One region of the Alishewanella sp. SMS8 genome, then DNA from elsewhere that is predicted to be linked to it. Evidence: predicted binding sites of a transcription regulator. Region 1 holds the regulator's gene; the other holds the start of a gene.
The links. Region 1 encodes MetJ, which represses methionine synthesis genes. Its sites were predicted from a motif close to TAGACGTCTAGACGTCTA; they were not measured.
Positions count from the first base shown of each region.

Region 2: the regulator MetJ is predicted to act here: its motif matches at 2,830-2,847, upstream of metK (methionine adenosyltransferase).

Region 1 is NZ_JAPJEA010000002.1:294,547-299,592, forward strand. It holds gene ORJ01_RS08910 (diguanylate cyclase) at 1-1,239, opposite strand, end outside; gene metB (cystathionine gamma-synthase) at 1,500-2,672, opposite strand; gene metJ (met regulon transcriptional regulator MetJ) at 2,850-3,185, shown strand; gene ORJ01_RS08925 (malic enzyme-like NAD(P)-binding protein) at 3,226-4,467, opposite strand; gene ORJ01_RS08930 (hypothetical protein) at 4,556-4,747, shown strand; gene ORJ01_RS08935 (tetratricopeptide repeat protein) at 4,849-5,046, shown strand, end outside.
Region 2 is NZ_JAPJEA010000003.1:170,208-175,253, forward strand. It holds gene ORJ01_RS11255 (AbgT family transporter) at 1-1,318, opposite strand, end outside; gene metK (methionine adenosyltransferase) at 1,506-2,654, opposite strand; gene tkt (transketolase) at 3,017-5,014, shown strand.

The DNA of each region.
Region 1 (5,046 bases):
CTGATCATGTTGCAGTTCAATTAAACCATCGGCATAGGTGCCCACTAACACCGTTTGATCGGGTCCTTCCGCTAGACTTAACACCGACTGCCCGACACTGACTGCCGTTAAATCAATAATACTGAACGCACCATTACAAATACGAGTTAAACCGCGGCTGCTACCAACATACATACAGCCATTAGAATGCGATAACAGAGCACGGGTATAATTTCCGGCTAATCCGACTTCGGTAGTCATGGTATTAAAAGGTGCATCTCTTAAACGAAAAATGCCGCCATTTGTTCCAACCCACAAATTACCTTCTTTGTCTTTTAACAAAGCTAAAATACGATTATTGGGTAAGCCCTGCCGCATATCTAAAGATTCAGTAATACCGTTATGTAAGCGTAATAAGCCTCTATCTATAGTGCCAATCCATAAAATGTCTGAGTTCTCCTGCAATATGGCCGACACCGGAACATTATCTAATAAAGTTAATGGCTTAGATTGACTTGGCTGTGCCAGATAAAGGCCACGTTCTGTGCCCACTAGTAACGCTGCTTGATGATTTAATTCCAAAGCAAATATCGGTACGCCATTAAATTCGTCTGCAGCAACCGGTTGAATTTGCAATTGTGCATCTAAGTAAACCAATCCATTCGCGGTGCCAACCCACAGTAAGCCGTTGGCATCTTGTTGCAAGCTGTGAATTTGGAGAGAGGGTAATCCATCGTCAAGCGTAAAATGTGTGCGTTTACCGGTGGCATCTTGCATGTAAAGCCCCTGCCCCTCGGTAGCAACCCATAATCGATCTTGATTATCCATAAACAAACGATTAATCAATTCACCAAAAGGGGGAAAAGCTTGCCATTGCCCATCTTGTACTTTAACCAAGCCGCCCCGTGCACCACCTATCCACAAAACATTATGTTTATCCAAATGAAAAGTACGCACGCCGACATCTGGCAAACCGGTTTGGGGGTTACGATCAAAAATGCGAAATTCGCGACCGTTATACCGTGCAACGCCTTCCCAAGTGCCAAACCACATATAGCCATCCGGCGTTTGAGTAATAGCATTAATAGTGTTGTGCGGTAAGCCGGATCGAGTGTTGAGCGTTTCTTTAAAATAATTATCTAAGCTAGGAATATGCTTTGCAGCAGAAGCCGCTGCCGTATTAAAAAATACAGTACACAACAAAAAGCAGAAAAAATGATAAACATGTCGCCGATGCCGACACAGGCCCGATAAAAGCATGCAGAAATCCAATTCCTTGGCTGTAGCGTTAGCGCTTAGCTACTAATGTACTTTAGATTAACCGAATTTAATTAACAATGCCAAGCGTGTTACCTGCTTACGGAACTTGATTTTACGGTATAAAGAAACCAACAAACACGAACTAAAATAAAGAAATCATTAAGTTAATGAATTTCAGATATTAGCGAGAGCTCACATAATATTAAAAAAAATAGGCAACAGGCATTAAATCATCTGTTGCCTAAGCTAGAGGAGTTGTTTTAGTCAGCTAAACGCTGAGCTACCACGTTTAGCGCTTGTTGCAAATCAGCACGTAAATCTGCCACATTTTCAATGCCTATTGATAAACGCACTAAGGTGGCAGCAATACCCGCTCGTTGCTGCGCCGCCGCATCCATCGAAGCATGCGTCATTGAAGCAGGATGACAGATTAAACTTTCAGTGCCTCCCAGTGACTGTGCCAAAGTAAAATACTCTAGAGCATTGAAAAAATCTTTTAACAATGCCGCAGGAGCGTTCAACTCAAAACTACACATCGCCCCAAAACCCAATTGCTGTTCTTTAGCAATCTGATGCCCAGGATGACTTGTCAGCCCGGGATAATACACTTTAGCAACTAAAGGATGCGCCGCTAAAAAATCGACCACTGCAGCCGTATTTTCTTGTTGCAGCTTTAAGCGCAAGTTTAACGTTCTTAAGCCTCGCAAGGTAAGATAGGCATCAAATGCTCCACCGGTTAAGCCTAAACAGTTTCCCCACCATTTTAATTCTTCGCCAACCGCCAGATCCTTAGCAATCACGGCACCGCCGATAATGTCAGAGTGGCCATTAATAAATTTCGTCGTCGAGTGTATGACTAAATCTGCACCTAAGGAGAGGGGCTGCTGTAATACTGGCGATAAAAAGGTGTTATCCACCACCACTTTGGCTTTGAGGCTGGCCGCTAACTGACAAACCGCTCGCACATCAGTAATTTGCAGTAATGGGTTACTCGGTGTTTCTAACCAAATCATGCTGGCTTGGCTTAACCGTAATTGCTCGGCCCAATCGGCATCTTGAAAATTGATAATGTGTAATTTAAAAGCCTGCTTCTTTTGCGCCAAATTGGTAAATAATCGATAACTACCACCATAACAATCATGCGGGATCACTAAGGTGTCAGAGGGTGTCAGTAATTGCAGTGCTAACAAACAAGCTGACATACCAGTATTGGTGATAATCGCTTTAGCACCGCCTTCGAGTTCGGCTAACGCCTCCCCTAATACATCGCGGGTAGGGTTATTTGAACGTGAATAATCATAAGGACCTGGCTGCCCTAATGCCGGAAGTTGATAAGTTGAAGTGAGGTAAATCGGTGGTGTCACTGCACCAAAGGCGGTATCTTCCGCAATACCCGCTCGAGCAACGATAGTCGCTGGATGACGCTTGGTCATAATACGCCCTTTTGGATGTTTAGATGTCTAAAAAGTATAATGCGTTAACACTGGAAGTCAAACCATTTAGCCGTCTATAATGTTTATTTGTTGCACAGTGTTTGACTGTAACAGAGAAAACAGTAGAATTTCGCACTTGCGCGAGCAATTTCTCTCGACCAATAACAAGGGACCCTTATGGCTAAGTGGAATGGTGAGTATGCTCACCCTTACGCGGAACACGGTAAAAAATCAGAACAAGTTAAAAAGATTACCGTATCGATCCCGCTGAATGTTTTAAAAGTGCTAACTGACGAACGCACTCGCCGCCAAGTGAACAACTTACGGCATGCGACAAATAGTGAGTTATTGTGCGAAGCCTTTTTGCACGCCTTTACTGGCCAGCCATTACCGGCTGATGACGATCTACGTAAAGATAATCCGCATCAAATTCCTGCTGAAGTTCGGCAGATTTTGACCAGCATGGGTAAACCCATCCCAGTCATCATTGAAGCAGAAAACGACGAAGAATAAAAAAACCGCCAATAGGCGGTTTTTTTATAAGCGGCTCAGCTTACTTATAGTAATTATCAGGCAGTGGTAAACGAGCAACGCCAGAGTTTACCGCGGCTTCCGCCACAGCACGTGCCACTCGAGGTAACAATCTCGGATCCATCGGTTTTGGAATAATGTAAGATTTACCAAACTCTAAAGCTGATACATCAGCCGCCGCCAAAACTTCGGCTGGCACCGGCTCTTTAGCAATTGAGCGGATCGCTTCTACTGCTGCAAGTTTCATTGCGTCATTGATTTCACTGGCACGTACATCTAAAGCACCACGGAAAATAAACGGGAAGCACAAAACATTATTCACTTGATTAGGGTAATCAGAGCGACCTGTTGCCATGATCAGATCTTTTCGAGCCGCGTGCGCGAGCTCAGGCTTAATTTCCGGATCAGGGTTTGAACAAGCAAAAATAACAGGCTTATCTGCCATTAACATTAAAGCTTCTGCTGGCAACACATCGGGGCCCGATACACCAACAAAAACATCCGCCCCTTGTAAAGCATCTTCTAAAGTCCGTTTATCTGTATTATTGGCAAATAACGATTTATATTGGTTTAAATCTTCGCGCCGAGCATGGATCACCCCTTTGGTATCCAACATATAGATATGCTCACGCATGGCACCGCATTTAATTAATAACTCCATGCAAGCAATAGCCGCAGCACCCGCACCCATACAAACGATAATGGCGTGTTTAATATCCTTACCTTGGATTTCTAACGCATTAAGCATACCGGCAGCAGTGACTATTGCAGTACCATGCTGATCATCATGAAACACCGGGATGTTGCAGCGTTTGATTAACTCTTTCTCTATTTCAAAACATTCTGGCGCTTTAATATCTTCTAAATTAATACCACCAAAGGTATCGGCAATATTGGCAACCGTCGTTATAAACTCTTCCGTCGTGCGATGTGACACTTCAATGTCAATCGAATCTAAGTTGGCAAAGCGTTTAAACAACAAGGCTTTACCTTCCATCACCGGTTTTGATGCTAAATGCCCGAGATTGCCCAAACCTAAAATCGCAGTACCGTTAGAAATCACAGCGACTAAGTTACCTTTAGCGGTATATTTATACACATTGTCTGGATCAGCAGCAATTTCACGAACGGGCTCCGCCACACCTGGGCTGTAAGCTAGCGCAAGATCGCGGACGGTTTCAGCCGGTTTGCTAATTTCAATACTAATTTTTCCTGGGCGGGGTTCGGCATGGTAGCGAAGTGCCTGTTCTCTGAAATCTGTCATTCTAATTGTCCTGGAGTAAGGTAAGCGGCGACAGGCTGCAATTATGCTTATTATTGTTTTACAGCAAGCCAGATGAAGGCTCATTTTAATGAGCTCTTTAATAGAAAAACACCAATTTGTTGCTGGACCTACCAGCCTAAGCAAGTATGACCACCTTCTTGTTGATATTTTCTTCTCTTCTTATAGCAAGAAATGCGCTAGCCATAAAGAAGCCTATACACTTAAAACCCAATCTCTTGCTGAGTATTTATATGTTGAACTAGTCACCACCAAAATTTAACATAAATAAAACAAATCACTATTAATTTTAGCGACATCCCTTGACCGTCATTAAAATATCACTACAATATCTGGTAAATATTTAGTTAATGAGGTTATGCCATGCGCCTTTTATCGATCTCTGCACTTATTCTCGTAAGTAGCATCAGTATTAGCCTGCCCGCCACTGCACAAAATGCCGGAAACAATGAGCAAATATGCACTGAAACTGACTGCACAAAAGAGCTGCGTAAATTGATGCGACTGGCTCGAGCAGGTAGCGGCGATGCCGCGGCGATCGTTGCCATGTCTTATGCGACA
Region 2 (5,046 bases), on a different contig from region 1:
TGCCTAACTCCATCAGCATAGGCACCATAATAGCGCCAATCAGTGCCCATTTAGCCGACGCTGAACCGACCACTAAATTGACGAAGCCAGATAAGAATACAATACCCACCAGCGTCATACTCAAAGGCAAGCCCATAGCCTTTAAAGCATTAGCGCCTTTTACGGCGAGTAACACACCTAGATTAGATTGGTTAAAAGCGTATAAAAATAGTGCACAGAAAAATGCCATCACAATGTAATAGCCCATACCGCTCATAGCATGGCTCATGCCCTTGACCACATCGCGGTGATTTTTAACCGAGCCAGACACATAACCATATACAATACCTGGCACTAAAAAGAACACAAAGATAATGGTCACAATCGATTTCATTAGTGGTGCGGCGGCAGTAAGCAATGGGTTTACACCGGCTAATACCTCTTCTGGTTTAGCTGCCCAAGGTGTTTGTTCTGGTACCACGATACTTAAGGCAAGTAAGGCGATAACCGCTAACATCGATAAGCCTGCTGCTCGTAAACCACGAGACTCATTAGGCGATAAGGCTTCCATGGTCACCATTTGTGACGTATCACCATCAACTTTAGTACTTTTCAACCGAGGTTCAATCACTTTATCCGTCAGCACCCAACCAATCACAATAATTAAAAAGGTTGACGCAGTGGTAAAGAAATAGTTATTCAGCGGGTTGATGGTGACGCTGGGGTCAAGAATTTGTGCTGAGGTTTGTGTTAATCCGGCGAGTAACGGATCTAGGCTCGATGGCACAAAGAAAGTAGCTGAGAAGCCGCCGGATACACCCGCAAAGGCGGCAGCAATACCGGCTAAAGGATGACGGCCTGCAGCATAAAATATCACTGCGCCAAGCGGCACCACGAGCACATAGCCTGCATCAACCGCAACGTGACTGAGTACACCTACCGCAACAAGTACTGGGGTCAGTAGCATTTTCGGGGTAACGGATAAAATTGAGCGTAGGCCAGCATTAATAAAACCGGTATATTCGGCAACGCCCAAACCTAGCATCGCAACCAGTACCACACCCAGCGGCGGGAAGGTGACAAAAGTATTGACTATATTGGAGGTGAAGTTCGTTAACGCTTCACCCGAAAGCAAGTTGACTATGGCGATTTGTTGACCAGAGCGAGGGTCCAGCTCATCAAAGCTCACCCCCGACAGTAACCACGAGGTTACCCAAACAATCACCATTAACAATGCAAATAATACGGCAGGATCGGGCAATTTATTACCCACCACCTCAATCGTATTGAGCGCACGATTCATCCAGCCATTGTTATTGGCTGCGGTTTGTTCAGACATAACATATCCTTTTTTTATTTTTTATTGTGTACTCACTGTTACAGTGAATGACCCTGGAAGGTACAACTAACCAATAATCATACACAAAACTTGGCGTCAGGTAAGCGGCAAATCAGCTGAACGGTCATTTAAAAAAGAAAAAAGGAGAGCTCAGCTCTCCTTTTTTTAGTTTTTATACAACAATTGCTTATTTTGCGTACTGACGCAGTAACTCGGCTTTATCGGTTTGTTCCCACGGGAACTCGTTGCGGCCGAAGTGACCATAAGCGGCCGTAGGCAGATAAATCGGTCTTTCCAGTTGCAACATTTCAATTAAACCATGTGGGCGAAGATCGAAATGTTCACGCACCAGTTTGATTAACTCATCTTCACTCAGTTTACTGGTGCCGAAGGTTTCTAAGCTGATGGAAGTTGGTTCAGCTACGCCGATGGCATAAGACACTTGTAATTCAAGACGTTCGGCTAAGCCGGCAGCCACTAAGTTTTTCGCGACATAACGTGCAGCATAAGCCGCTGAGCGGTCAACTTTTGATGGGTCTTTACCTGAGAAAGCACCACCACCGTGACGTGCCATACCACCGTAAGAGTCAACGATGATTTTACGACCGGTTAAACCACAGTCGCCCATCGGACCGCCGATGACGAAACGGCCAGTAGGGTTAATAAAATATTTGGTTTTGCTGGTTAGCCATTCTGCAGGTAATACTGGCTTAATAATGGTTTCCATAACGGCTTCACGCAAATCAGCGGTGCTGATGGTGTCACAATGCTGTGTCGACAAGACTACTGCATCAATACCGATGGGCTTACCGTCTTCATAAATAAAGCTTAACTGCGATTTCGCATCGGGACGTAACCACGGTAAGGTACCGTCTTTACGTACTTGCGCCTGACGCTGTACTAAACGGTGCGAATAAGTAATAGGAGCAGGCATCAAAACGTCGGTTTCGTTGCTTGCATAGCCAAACATTAAACCTTGGTCACCTGCGCCTTGCTCGCTTGGATCGGCACGGTCAACACCTTGGTTGATGTCAGGAGATTGTTTACCAATTGCGTTTAACACTGCGCAAGAGTCAGCATCAAAGCCCATGTCTGAATGGGTATAACCAATTTCACGCACGGTTTTGCGAACGATCTCTTCGATATCAACCCAAGCTGAAGTAGTGATTTCACCACCCACAAGCACCATACCGGTTTTAACGAAGGTTTCACACGCAACACGTGCTTTACTGTCTTGTTCTAATATTGCATCCAGCACTGCGTCTGAAATCTGATCGGCAATTTTATCCGGATGTCCTTCAGAAACTGACTCAGACGTGAAAATATGTTGTGCCATTAGTTGTTTTCCACCACGTTGGTTAATGCGGAATGCGCCAAAGCGCCTGTCTAAAATTACGCCTATTTGCAAAAGCTTGTACCGGCAAGCAATGCCAGTGCAGGTTGCAAAGTGATGGGCGCCAAAAAAATAGCCGCTAATTTTAGTGAAAATTGCGGGTAATTACCAGTAATATTTGACGCCCAGACGTCTTTCTTTCCGTCAATTACGCCAGGCGCTGTTTTTAGATCAGATGCCAAGGAAATAAAGGCATCTAGCAAGATTAACATTTGCCATCTGCCGGCAGCTGAGTGAAAATAGTGGTAATTTAAGCAGCAAGCTAGGCGCTTAACTTGCCTTGCGCCCAATTTTCAGGAGTAAACATGCCATCTCGTAAACAACTTGCTAATGCTATCCGTGCACTCAGCATGGATGCGGTACAACAAGCTAAATCGGGCCACCCAGGTGCACCCATGGGCATGGCAGATATTGCCGAAGTACTCTGGCGAGATTACTTGAAGCATAACCCAACCAATCCAAATTGGGCTGATCGTGATCGCTTTGTGTTATCAAACGGCCATGGCTCAATGCTGATTTATTCTTTACTACATCTTAGTGGTTATCAGTTAAGCATTGACGATCTAAAACAATTTCGTCAATTACACTCTAAAACCCCAGGGCACCCAGAATACGGTTATGCCCCCGGTGTAGAAACCACTACGGGTCCATTAGGGCAGGGTATTACCAACGCCGTAGGTATGGCTTTAGCAGAAAAAGCCTTAGCCGCACAATTCAATCAGCCAGGTTTTGATATCGTTGATCACTTTACTTACGTGTTCTTAGGCGATGGCTGCCTAATGGAAGGCATTTCGCATGAGGCTTGTTCTTTAGCGGGTACTTTAGGCTTAGGTAAGCTGATAGCCTTTTGGGATGATAACGGTATCTCTATCGATGGCCACGTTGAAGGCTGGTTTACTGATAATACTCCAGCACGCTTTGAGGCCTATGGCTGGCACGTTGTGCCGAATGTCGATGGGCATGATCCTGAAGCAGTAAAAGCGGCCATTGAGCAAGCGCGTGCGGTTACCGATAAGCCTACCTTGATTTGTTGTAAAACGGTGATTGGTTATGGTTCGCCAAATAAAGGTGGTAGTCATGATTGTCATGGTGCACCGCTGGGCGATGCCGAAATTGCCGCTGCTCGCGCCTTTTTACAATGGCCACATGCGCCTTTTGATATTCCTGCTGATATTTATGCAGATTGGGATGCGAAAACCACAGGCCAACAAGCAGAAGCTAAGTGGCAACAGCTTTTTGCTAGCTATCAAGCCGCTCACCCCGCTTTAGCTGCGGAGTTTTTACGTCGTAGTAGCGGTGCATTACCGGCAAATTGGGCTGAGCAAAGCCAGGCCTATATCGCCAAGCTACAAGCTAACCCTGCAACGATTGCCACGCGCAAAGCATCGCAAAATGCACTAAATAATTTTGGCCCCTTATTGCCTGAGTTTATGGGCGGTTCGGCTGATTTAGCCGGTTCTAACCTGACTATTTGGTCGGGCAGTAAGCCCCTGACTGCCAAGGATGCCAGCGGTAATTATGTTTATTACGGCGTGCGTGAGTTTGGTATGTCAGCCATGATGAATGGTATTGCCTTGCATGGCGGCTTTGTACCTTATGGTGCGACTTTCTTAATGTTTATGGAATATGCACGCAATGCCGTGCGCATGGCCGCATTAATGAAGCAACGGGTTATTTTTGTTTATACGCACGACTCGATTGGTTTAGGTGAAGATGGTCCAACACACCAACCGGTAGAGCAACTGGCTAGCTTACGTGTTACCCCTAATTTAATGAATTGGCGTCCTTGTGACCAAGTTGAATCAGCGGTGGCTTGGCAACAAGCTATTGAGCGAACTGAAGGACCAAGCAGCTTGATTTTTACGCGTCAAAATCTGGTGCAGCAAACCCGTAATGCTGAGCAATTAGACGCGATTAAACGCGGTGGTTATGTGCTATTAGATAGCGCTGATACACCTGAACTGATTTTTATTGCTACAGGTTCAGAAGTTGAACTGGCCATGCAAGCAGCAAAACAATTACAAGCTGACGGAAAAGCGGTACGTGTTGTTTCCATGCCATCTACTGATGTGTTTGAGCAACAAGATGCTACATATCGTGAAGCCGTTTTGCCAAAAGCCGTGACTAAACGTGTTGCGGTAGAAGCGGGCATTACAGATACATGGTATAAGTATGTGGGTTTGAACGGTGCCATCATTGGTATGAACTCTTTTGGTGAGTCAGCACCGGCAGAGCAATTATTTGCTCACTTTGGTATTACTACCGAAAAAGTACTTGAGGCTGCTCAGCAATTACTGAGCTAAGTTAAGCTTTTATAACGGCTCATGTTGAGCCT